DNA from 2 places in the Tessaracoccus yangjingae genome. Region 2 is predicted to be linked to the other one. Evidence: riboswitches for the same ligand, from Rfam matches in the RefSeq annotation. Region 2 holds a riboswitch; the other holds the start of a gene.
What was found. A riboswitch is a leader RNA that binds a small molecule or an ion and turns the genes downstream of it on or off. The one in region 2 is predicted to bind FMN.
Positions count from the first base shown of each region.

Region 1: another riboswitch for FMN. It lies ahead of ribD (bifunctional diaminohydroxyphosphoribosylaminopyrimidine deaminase/5-amino-6-(5-phosphoribosylamino)uracil reductase RibD); the one in region 2 lies ahead of ACZK5D_RS02395 (ABC transporter permease).

Region 1 covers NZ_JBUZNN010000002.1:515,140-519,950, reverse strand. The annotation lists one part of gene ACZK5D_RS05320 (IS3 family transposase) at 1-77, shown strand, start outside; one part of gene ACZK5D_RS05320 (IS3 family transposase) at 77-1,131, shown strand; gene ACZK5D_RS05315 (phenylacetate--CoA ligase family protein) at 1,201-2,085, shown strand; FMN riboswitch at 2,223-2,351, shown strand; gene ribD (bifunctional diaminohydroxyphosphoribosylaminopyrimidine deaminase/5-amino-6-(5-phosphoribosylamino)uracil reductase RibD) at 2,454-3,479, shown strand; gene ACZK5D_RS05305 (riboflavin synthase) at 3,479-4,072, shown strand; gene ACZK5D_RS05300 (bifunctional 3,4-dihydroxy-2-butanone-4-phosphate synthase/GTP cyclohydrolase II) at 4,069-4,811, shown strand, end outside.
Region 2 covers NZ_JBUZNN010000001.1:505,538-510,348, forward strand. The annotation lists gene ACZK5D_RS02390 (bifunctional [glutamine synthetase] adenylyltransferase/[glutamine synthetase]-adenylyl-L-tyrosine phosphorylase) at 1-2,272, shown strand, start outside; FMN riboswitch at 2,308-2,440, shown strand; gene ACZK5D_RS02395 (ABC transporter permease) at 2,527-3,366, shown strand; gene ACZK5D_RS02400 (ABC transporter substrate-binding protein) at 3,363-4,385, shown strand; gene ACZK5D_RS02405 (MDR family oxidoreductase) at 4,396-4,811, shown strand, end outside.

The DNA.
Region 1 (4,811 bases), on a different contig from region 2:
CGCGCAGCGGCTGGTTGAGCTTGAGCGGGAAGTGCGCGAGCTGCGTCGGGCCAACCACATCTTGAAGACCTCGGCGGCTTTCTTCGCGGCGGAGCTCGACCGCCCCAACCCCAGGTAGTCGCCTACATCGACGCCCATCGCCATGACGTGGTCGATGGGCGCGAGGTCGGGGTCGAGCCGATCTGTCAGGTCCTCACCGAGGCCGGCGCCAAGATCGCCCCGTCGACGTACTACTCCGCCCGGTCGCGGCCACCCTCGCCGCGCGCGGTGCGCGATGAGGAGTTGAGGGTCGAGATCGCCCGCGTGCACCGCGACAACTACGGCGTGTACGGGGTGCGCAAGGTCCATGCGCAGCTGGTTCGCGAGGGCATCGCCGGGCACGCCTGCCACCCGACGGGCTCCGGCCTGATCGCACGATGCACCACCCGTCGGCTGATGCGCGAGCTGGGGTTACGCGGCCTGATCCGCTCGAAGAGCCCCCGCACCACCCAGCCCGGCAACGGGCCGGACCTGCGCCCCGACCTGGTCGAGCGCCAGTTCCGCGCCGACACGCCGAACCAGCTGTGGGTCGCCGATATCACCTATGTGCGCACCTTCGCCGGCTGGGTCTACGTCTCCTTCGTCCTCGACGTGTTCTCCCGCCGCATCGTGGGCTGGCAGGTCTCCACCAGCTTGCGCACCGATCTGGCCCTCGACGCCCTCGAGATGGGCCTGTGGACCCGGGCCCGCGACGGACACGACACCAGCCAGCTCGTCCACCACTCCGACAGAGGAACCCAATACGTGGCCATCCGCTACACCGAACGGCTCGCCGAGGCAGGAGCAGTCGCCTCGGTCGGCTCCCGCGGCGACTCCTACGACAACGCCATGGCCGAGGCCCTCAACTCCCTGTTCAAGGGCGAACTCGTCCGCAATCGCGGCCCCTGGCGCTCGATCGACGACCTCGAGATCGCGGTGGTCGAATGGGTCCACTGGTACAACCATCGGCGCCTCCACGGAGAGATCGGCCTGATCCCACCCGTCGAATACGAGACCGCCCACTACAGCGCCAGAGCACACGCGACGGCCTGCACCCAGCCCTTCGACGAGCCCGAGCGTGCAATCCATGCCTCCATCAAAGCCGGAACTTGACACCGCATCCTCTCCTCCTACGCCCGCGTCAACGACTGGGCCCAGGTGAAGGTCGGTCCACGCCGGCGTGTGCCGACCGCGATCGTGTCCACCCGCAACCCCGCCCACCAGTCAGCGGTTGTCGGCGCCTCCCTGCGCAACCCCCTGGTCCCCACCCTCCGACTCGACGCCACACAGCCCATCGCAGACCTGGTTCAGGCGCTGAACCGGTTCCAGCCCCGACTACTGGTGTGTTACGCCTCGATGCTGACGCCACTGGCCGAAGCCCAGACAACCGGGAACCTCCACATCTCGCCGGAGAAGGTGATCACCGCCTCCGAGGAGCAGTTGCCTCCAGCCCGTCAGGCGGCCATCGACGCCTGGGGCGTGCAGGTGATCAACACCTACGCCGCCACAGAAACCGCCACCATCGCCTCGACCTGCAGCCACGGCTCGATGCACCTGTACGAGGACTTCGTCATCATCGAACCCGTCGACAACACCTACCGGCCCGTCCCCGACGGCCAACTGGCCGACCGTCTCCTGGCCACCGTCCTCTTCAGCCGCACCCTGCCACTGATCCGCTACGAACTGACCGACTCCATCCGGCTGGCCACCCAACCCTGCAAGTGTGGACTACCCTTCCGGTGCCTCGACACCGTCGCCGGCCGCACCGAAGCGACCCTCCGCATGCACAGCAAGACCGGAGAACCCGTGCAGGTTCAGCCCGGCGTGTTCCACGACGCCCTCGAACCGGTAGCCGTCCACGGCTGGCAGGTCCAACAAACCAACGAGGGGATCACGGTACGAATCGTGGACCCCGACCAACAGGTGGACCTCCACCAGATCACCCGCCGACTCCGAGCCGGACTCGCAGCCGCAGGCGTCAGCGACGATATCCACATGGGCTTCACCGCAGTTCACGACCTTGCCCGCACCCCGCTCGGCAAGGCCCCCCTCATCAGCGGGCTATGAGTAGCCGCCCAACTCCTCCGAGAAGCCCGGACTTGCGTAGAGATACAGCAGCCACATCAGAGTCACCCCGCCACGGTTGACGTTCTCGGAATTGACTGCCGGGGCTCGCGGATGCATCCTTGCCCGGAGATACACGTATGCGTGCTCTGGGGGCGGTGAAATTCCGCACCGGCGGTGATAGTCCGCGACCCGGCCAACTTGTTGGCCGGTTGACCAGGTGGAACTCCTGGACCGACGGTCAAAGTCCGGATGGGAAGCGCACGCTACGGTCAGCGGCAGCGTACCTGCCGCCTGATCGTGTTGCCCCCGAACGCGCCCGAAATGGGAAGTGGGGCGCCGTGACCGAATCACCGGCAGAACTGGCTGCCATGAGACGCGCCCTCGACCTGGCCGTCATGGACGACGCACCGTTCGGGCCGAACCCGCGCGTGGGCTGCGTGATGCTCTCACCTGAGGGTCGTCCCATCGCCGAGGGGCACCACCGCGGCGCGGGCACGCCGCACGCTGAGGTCGACGCGCTCGCCGCAGCCGGCGACCTCGCGAGGGGGGCGACTGCTGTCGTCACGCTCGAGCCGTGCAACCACACGGGCCGGACCGGGCCGTGCACCGAGGCGTTGATCTCGGCCGGGGTGCGTCGGGTGGTGTTCGCCCAAGCTGATCCCAATCCGGAGGCGGCGGGCGGCGCCGGGCGGCTGCGTGACGCGGGCGTCGACGTCGAGGGCGGGGTGCTCGCCGATGAGTCGGCTGAGGTGAACCGCCAGTGGACGGTCGCTGTCACCCGGGGTCGGCCGTACGTGACGTGGAAGTTCGCCGCGACACTCGACGGGCGCACGGCCGCCGCTGACGGCAGTTCACGCTGGGTGTCCTCGCGCGCCGCGCGTGCAGACGCGCACCGGCTTCGCGCACGCTGCGACGTCATCCTCGCCGGGACCGGCACTGTGGCCGTCGACGACCCACACCTCACGGTCCGCCACCGCGACGGCGCCCTTCTCGGGACCCAGCCACTGCGCGTCGTCATGGGGCTGCGCGAGCCGAAGCCGGGAAGTCGGGTGCTCGACGATGCTGGCGAGACGGTGCACCTGCGCACCCGTGATCCACGGGCTGCGCTCGCCGAACTGCACCGGCTTCAGCGGCGCCACGTGCTCCTGGAAGGCGGCCCCACCCTGGCGGCCCCGTTCCTCCACGAGGGCCTGATCGACGAGGTGGTGGCCTACGTGGCGCCGACCCTGCTGGGAGCCGGCAGCCCCGTGATCGGCGACCTCGGCATCACCACTATCGGCGACGCCTTGCAACTCACCCTCATCGACGTCACCCTCCTCCCCCCGCTCGACCCTGGCGACCAGGCCAACCTTCGGCTCACCCTGCGCCGAACCACCCTCGAAGGAGAATGCTGATGTTCACCGGAATCGTCGAAGAACTGGGCCACGTGGTGGCCCTCGAGCCCTACCCTGACGCGCTGCGTCTGACGATCGCCGGGCCCCTGGTCACGAGCGACGCCGCCCCGGGCGAGTCGATCGCCGTCAACGGCTGTTGTCTGACCGTCGTGACCCTCGACGGCGCCGCATTCACCGCCGATCTGATGCAGGAGACCCTCGACAAGACCTCCCTCGGATCCCTCGTACCAGGCAGCCCTGTCAACCTCGAACGTCCGGTCACCGCGACCGCACGTCTCGGCGGCCACATCGTCCAGGGACACGTCGACGGCACCGGCCACGTCGTGTCCCGCGAGCCGAGCGAGCACTGGGACACCGTCACGTTCTCACTGCCCACAGCGCTGGCCCGCTACGTTGTAGCGAAAGGATCGATCGCCGTGGACGGCACCAGCCTCACGGTCGTCGAGGTCGACGACGAGGCCGGGACGTTCACCGTCGGTCTGATCCCTGAGACCCTGGCCCGCACCACCCTGGGCCTCCGGCAGGTTGGCGACCCTGTCAACCTGGAGGTCGACATCATCGCCAAATACGTCGAGCGGCTGGTCACGCAATGATCCGGCTGGACACCATCGAGCGGGCAATCGCCGACATCGCCGCGGGGCAGGCCGTGGTGGTGGTCGACGACGAGTCCCGCGAGAACGAGGGCGACATCATCTTCGCCGCCGAGAAGGCCACCGCCGAGCTGATGGCCTTCACAATCCGGCACTCCAGCGGCGTGATCTGCGCCCCCATGCCCGGAGACCTGCTGGACCGCATGCAGATTCCGCTGATGACCCGCGACAACGACGACCAGTACCGCACCGCGTTCACCGTCACCGTCGACGCCCGCCACGGCGTGAGCACCGGAATCAGCGCCGCCGACCGCGCCCACACCGTCCAGGTCCTGGCAGACCCCGACACGCAACCCGCAGACCTCACCCGCCCTGGCCACGTCTTCCCGCTGCGCTACCGAGAGGGCGGCGTGCTGGCACGCCGCGGACACACCGAGGCCGCCGTCGACCTGGCCAGGCTCGCCGGGCTGCAGCCCGTGGGCGTCCTCGTGGAGATCGTCAACGACGACGGCACCATGAAACGCGGCCAGCAGCTCCGCGACTTCGCCGACCAACACGGCCTCGCGATGATCTCCATCGACGACCTCGCCGCCCACCGCGAACGCGCCGAGCAGCTCGTCGAGCGCGTCACCGAGGCCCTGCTCCCCACCCGACACGGCGACTTCCGCGCGCTCGGCTACCGCAGCAAACTCGACGGCGAGGAACAGGTGGCCCTGGCGCTCGGCGACCTCACCGGCCCCGA
Region 2 (4,811 bases):
CGTCGACGTGATCTACATCGCCGAGCCGGCCGAGGGCATCGGCGCCGACGAGGCGTTGACCGTGGCCACCAGGCTGGCGGCCGCGCAGGCCCGGCTGTGCTCCGCGCACACCGCCGAGGGCACCATCTGGCAGGTCGACGCGGCGCTCCGGCCCGAGGGCAAGGCGGGCCCGCTGGTGCGGACGCTGGCGAGCTGCCGCACGTACTACGAGAAGTGGGCGAAGAACTGGGAGTTCCAGGCCATGCTGAAGGCCAGGCCCGCCGCCGGTGACCAGGCGCTCGGCCAGGATTTCGTCGACATGGTGTGGCCGATGGTGTGGCAGGCGGGGGAGCGGCCCGAGTTCCTCGCCGAGGTCCGCGCCATGCGCGAGCGGGTGATCTCGCTGATCCCGGCCAAGCAGGCCGACAAGGAGATCAAGCTCGGCTCGGGCGGCCTCCGCGACACCGAGTTCTCCGTGCAGCTCCTGCAGCTCGTGCACGGCAGGGCCGACGAGCGGCTCAGGGTCCGGGGCACCTTCACCGGGCTGACGGCGCTGGTGGGGAGCGGCTACATCGGGCGCGCCGACGGAGCGGAGATGGCGGCGGCCTACCGGTTCCAGCGGGTGCTGGAGCACAGGGTCCAGCTGAGGCGGCTGCGGCGCACCCACCTGGTGCCCGACGACGAGCTGGCCGTGCGCCACATCGCCCGTTCCCTCGGCCTCAGCGGCGAGGAGCTGCAGGCGCGGTGGCGGGACTCCACCCGCCGCGTCCGGCGGCTGCAGCAGCGGATCTTCTTCTCGCCCCTGCTCGACGCGGTCAGCCACGTGCCCACCGACGGCCTCAAGCTCACCCCCGACGCCGCCAAGACCCGGATGCGGGCCCTCGGGTTCGCCGACCCCCAGGCGGCCCTCGGGCACATCCAGGCGCTCACCCGCGGGACGGACCGCGGCGCCGAGATCCAGCGCCAGCTGCTCCCGGCGATGCTCGAGTGGTTCGCCGAGGGCCCCAACCCGGACTTCGGCCTCCTCTCCTTCCGGCAGCTCTCCGAGGCACTGGGCAGCAGCGCCTGGTACCTGCGGGCGCTGCGCGACGAGGGCTACATGGCACACCGGCTGGCCCGGATCGCGTCGTCGAGCCGCTACGTGGTGAACCTGCTCAAGCGGGCGCCGCACCACATCCACATGCTGGCCGGCAACGACGAGCTCCGTCCCCGCGCGGCCGAGGAGCTGACCGAGGCGATGGGCCGGGCGGCCAGCCGCCAGGACGACCTCGACAAGGCCATCGCGTCGGTGCGCGCGCTGCGGAGGGCCGAGCTCTGCCGGATCGCGCTGAGCGACGTCCTCGGCGACGCCGACCTCGCCACCGTGGAGGTGGCGCTCAGCGACCTGGCCTCGGCCACCATCGACGCCGGCCTGGTCCTCGCGCGCCGCCGGGTGGACGCCCCCGAGGTGGGCGTCATCGCCCTAGGGCGGTGGGGCGGCCGCGAGATGTCGTACTCCTCGGACGCCGACTGCATGTTCGTGGTCCCCGACGGCGTCGAGGGCGAGGACCTCACGCGTGCCACCGAGCTGGTGCGGCACCTCGCCGACATCATCGGCAAGCCCGGCCCCGACCCGGCGCTGGTGGTCGACACCGACCTCCGCCCCGAGGGCAAGGGCGGGCCGCAGGTGCGCACCGTCTCCTCGTACGCCACCTACTACGCCAAGTGGGCCTCCACGTGGGAGGCACAGATGCTGCTGCGCGCCCGGCCCGGCGCTGGGGAGCTGCGGCTGGCGGAGGAGGTGCTGGACGGCCTGGCCGGCTTCCGCTACCCCGTCGGCGGGCTGAGGCCCGAGCAGGTCACCGAGATCCGCAAGCTGAAGTCGCGGATGGAGACCGAGCGCATCCCGAAGGGGGTGCCCCGGGACCGGCACCTCAAGCTGGGCCCCGGAGGCCTGTCCGATGTGGAGTGGACCATCCAGCTGCTGCAGCTGCAGCACGCGCACGCGCACCCCGGGCTGCGGACCACCTCCACCCTGGGGGCCCTGCGCCTGCTGGCCCGGCTCGAGCTGCTGGAGGAGGCGCAGGCCGTCCGGCTGGAGGAGGCCTGGGTGCGGGCGAGCCGGCTGCGCGACGCGATCATGCTCGTGCGCGGCCGTGCGAGCGACGCCCTCCCGTCGGATGTCCGCGAGCTGGCCGCGACCTCGGTGCTGCTCGGCTACGGCCCCAGGGAGTCGTCGCAGCTGGTCGACGACACCCGCCGGCTGATGCGCCGCGCCTCGGACGTGGTGGGCTCCGTGTTCTGGAAGGGCTGAAAGCCGCCCGCGAGCGTGGTGCTACCATCGACCCAAACGTGTTCCGGGGTCGGTGTAAGTCCGAACCGGCGGTGATAGTCCGCGACCCCCGCGGCCCAGCCGGGCCAAAGGGTTGACTCGGTGGAACTCCGAGACCGACAGTCAGAGTCTGGATGGGAGGAACACGCGTGTGCGACGGCGCGCGCACGTTTCCGTGCGCGCATGCATGCCGTCGTCCCTGCGCGTACCCCGGACCTGACTGAAGGACCGGGACGATGACCATCCAGGAGCGGCGGCGGGCGCGCACACTCGCGCATCTCGGCGTGTGGTCCGCCTACCCCGCCCGCACCAGGCCCACCGCTGGGCGGTGGAAGACCACAATGGCGGCGTTCGCCGTCGTGCTGCTCCTCTGGTGGGGCGTCACCGCCACCGGCCTGATCGCCCCCCTGTACCTGCCCAACCCGGTCGACGTCGTCTCGCGCATGGTCACCCAGGCCACCACAGGCGTGGCGTTGCGCTACCTGGCGCCCACCCTGGGTGCCGCGCTGCTCGGCGCAGTCCTCGCCGTCGCCGTGGCCATCCCGCTGGGGATCGTGATCACGCACTCGCGGCTGCTGGCCGCGGTGATCGAGCCGTTCGTCGCCGTCTCGCAGACCGTCCCGCTCGTGGCCATCGCGCCGCTGCTGGTGCTGTGGATCGGCTACGGCACCGTGCCGATCGCCGTGCTGTGCGCCATCATCGCGTTCTTCCCCATGGTGACCACCACCGTCGTGGGGCTCCGGTCCCTCGACATGCGCGTGGTCGAGAACGCGCTCCTCGACGGCGCCTCGGCCCGGCAGCGGCTGTGGCACGTCGAGGGCCCCATGGCGGCCCCCGCCATCCTCGCCGGCGTCCGCGGCGGCGTGGTGCTCACCATGACCGGCGCCGTCGTCGGCGAACTCGTGATGGGCGGAGCCGGCCTCGGCACGCTCCTCACCCTCACCCGGGAGGCGGCCGACACGGCGGGGCTGTTCGCCGTCGTCGCCTGGATCAGCCTCACCTCCCTCACCCTGCACGGCCTCGTCCACGTCGCAGAACGCGCCGCGGTCGCCCGACTCCAAGGAGAATCCACATGATCACCCGACGTTCCCTCATCCTCGGCGGCCTCGCCGTCGCCGGCGCCACGGGACTCGCCGCCTGCTCGGCCGGGCCGCAGACCACCCCCACACCCACGCCCAGCGGGAGCATGCTCGCCGACGGCGTGCTCACCGTTGGCCTCACCTACATCCCCAACGTGCAGTTCAGCGCCTTCTACCTCGGCGTGAGGGAGGGGCTGTTCGCCAAGCAGGGGCTCGACGTGACGCTGCGGCACCACGGCCAGCAGGAGGACGTGTTCGGCGCCGTGCTGGCCCGCGAGGAGCACGTCGTGTTCGCCTCCGCCGACGAGGCCATGGTGGCCGCGGCCAACGGCCAGGACCTGCGCACGTTCGCCACCAGCTACCAGACCTACCCGCTCGAGGTGATGGGCGGCGCCGGACTCGGCCTCTCGGCCGAGGAGGGCCTGGCGGTGCTCGCCGGCCGGAGCCTCGGCATCCCCGGCCACTTCGGGTCCAGCTACTACGCGGCGCTGGCCGCGATGCACGAGGCGGGGCTCACCGAGGCGGACGTGAAGCTGATGGACATCGGCTACACGCAGCTTTCGGCGCTGGCCGCCCGGCAGGTGGACTTCATCATGGGCTTCCGCAACAACGAGCTGGTTCAGCTCCAGGCGCAGGGGGAGCAGGTGATCTCGATCCCCATCTCGGATCCGGCGTCGCCGCGCCTGGTGGGGCCGAGCCTCGTCACCGTCGGCACCGAGGTGTCCGACGACGTGCTGGCGGCTGTCGCGGCCGGCATGCGGGAGGCGCAGGAGGCCGTGATCGCGGATCCGGAGGCCGCGCTGGACGCCACCGCCGAGCAGGTGCCCGCGCTCGCCGACCCGGCGCAGCGGGAGTCCGCCGCGAAGGTGCTGGAGGCGACCACAGGACTCTGGACCAGGGACGGGAAGGTCGACGTGTCGCTCGACACCGCGGCGTTCGGGCGGATGGCCGACTTCCTCGTCGAGGTGGGCGTCATCGAGCAGGCCCCGGCGAACCCGTACGTGGATCTCGCCTAGGGTGGTGGCCATGCGCGGAATCGTGGTGCGGGATGACGGGGTGGCCCTCGAGGAGGGCTGCGAGGAGCTGCTGAGCGACGAGGGGGTCCTCGTCGAGGTGGTGTACTCCGACCTCAACTACAAGGACGCCCTGGCCGTGACCGGCAGGCCCGGGGTGGTGCGGCAGCGGCCGCTCATCGCAGGCATCGACATGGTGGGCCGCGTCGTCGAGTCGCCGGACGAGCGCTGGAACCCGGGCGAATGGCTCGTCCTCAACGGCGCCGGCCTGTCCGAGAGCCGGCACGGTGGTTACGCCGACCTCGCCCGCGCAGACGCGGACCTCGCCGTCCGGATCCCCGACGGGCTCACCCCGGAGCGGGCGGCCGCCCTCGGCACCGCCGGCTACACGGCCGCGTTGGCCGTGCTGCGGCTCGTCATGGAGGGGGT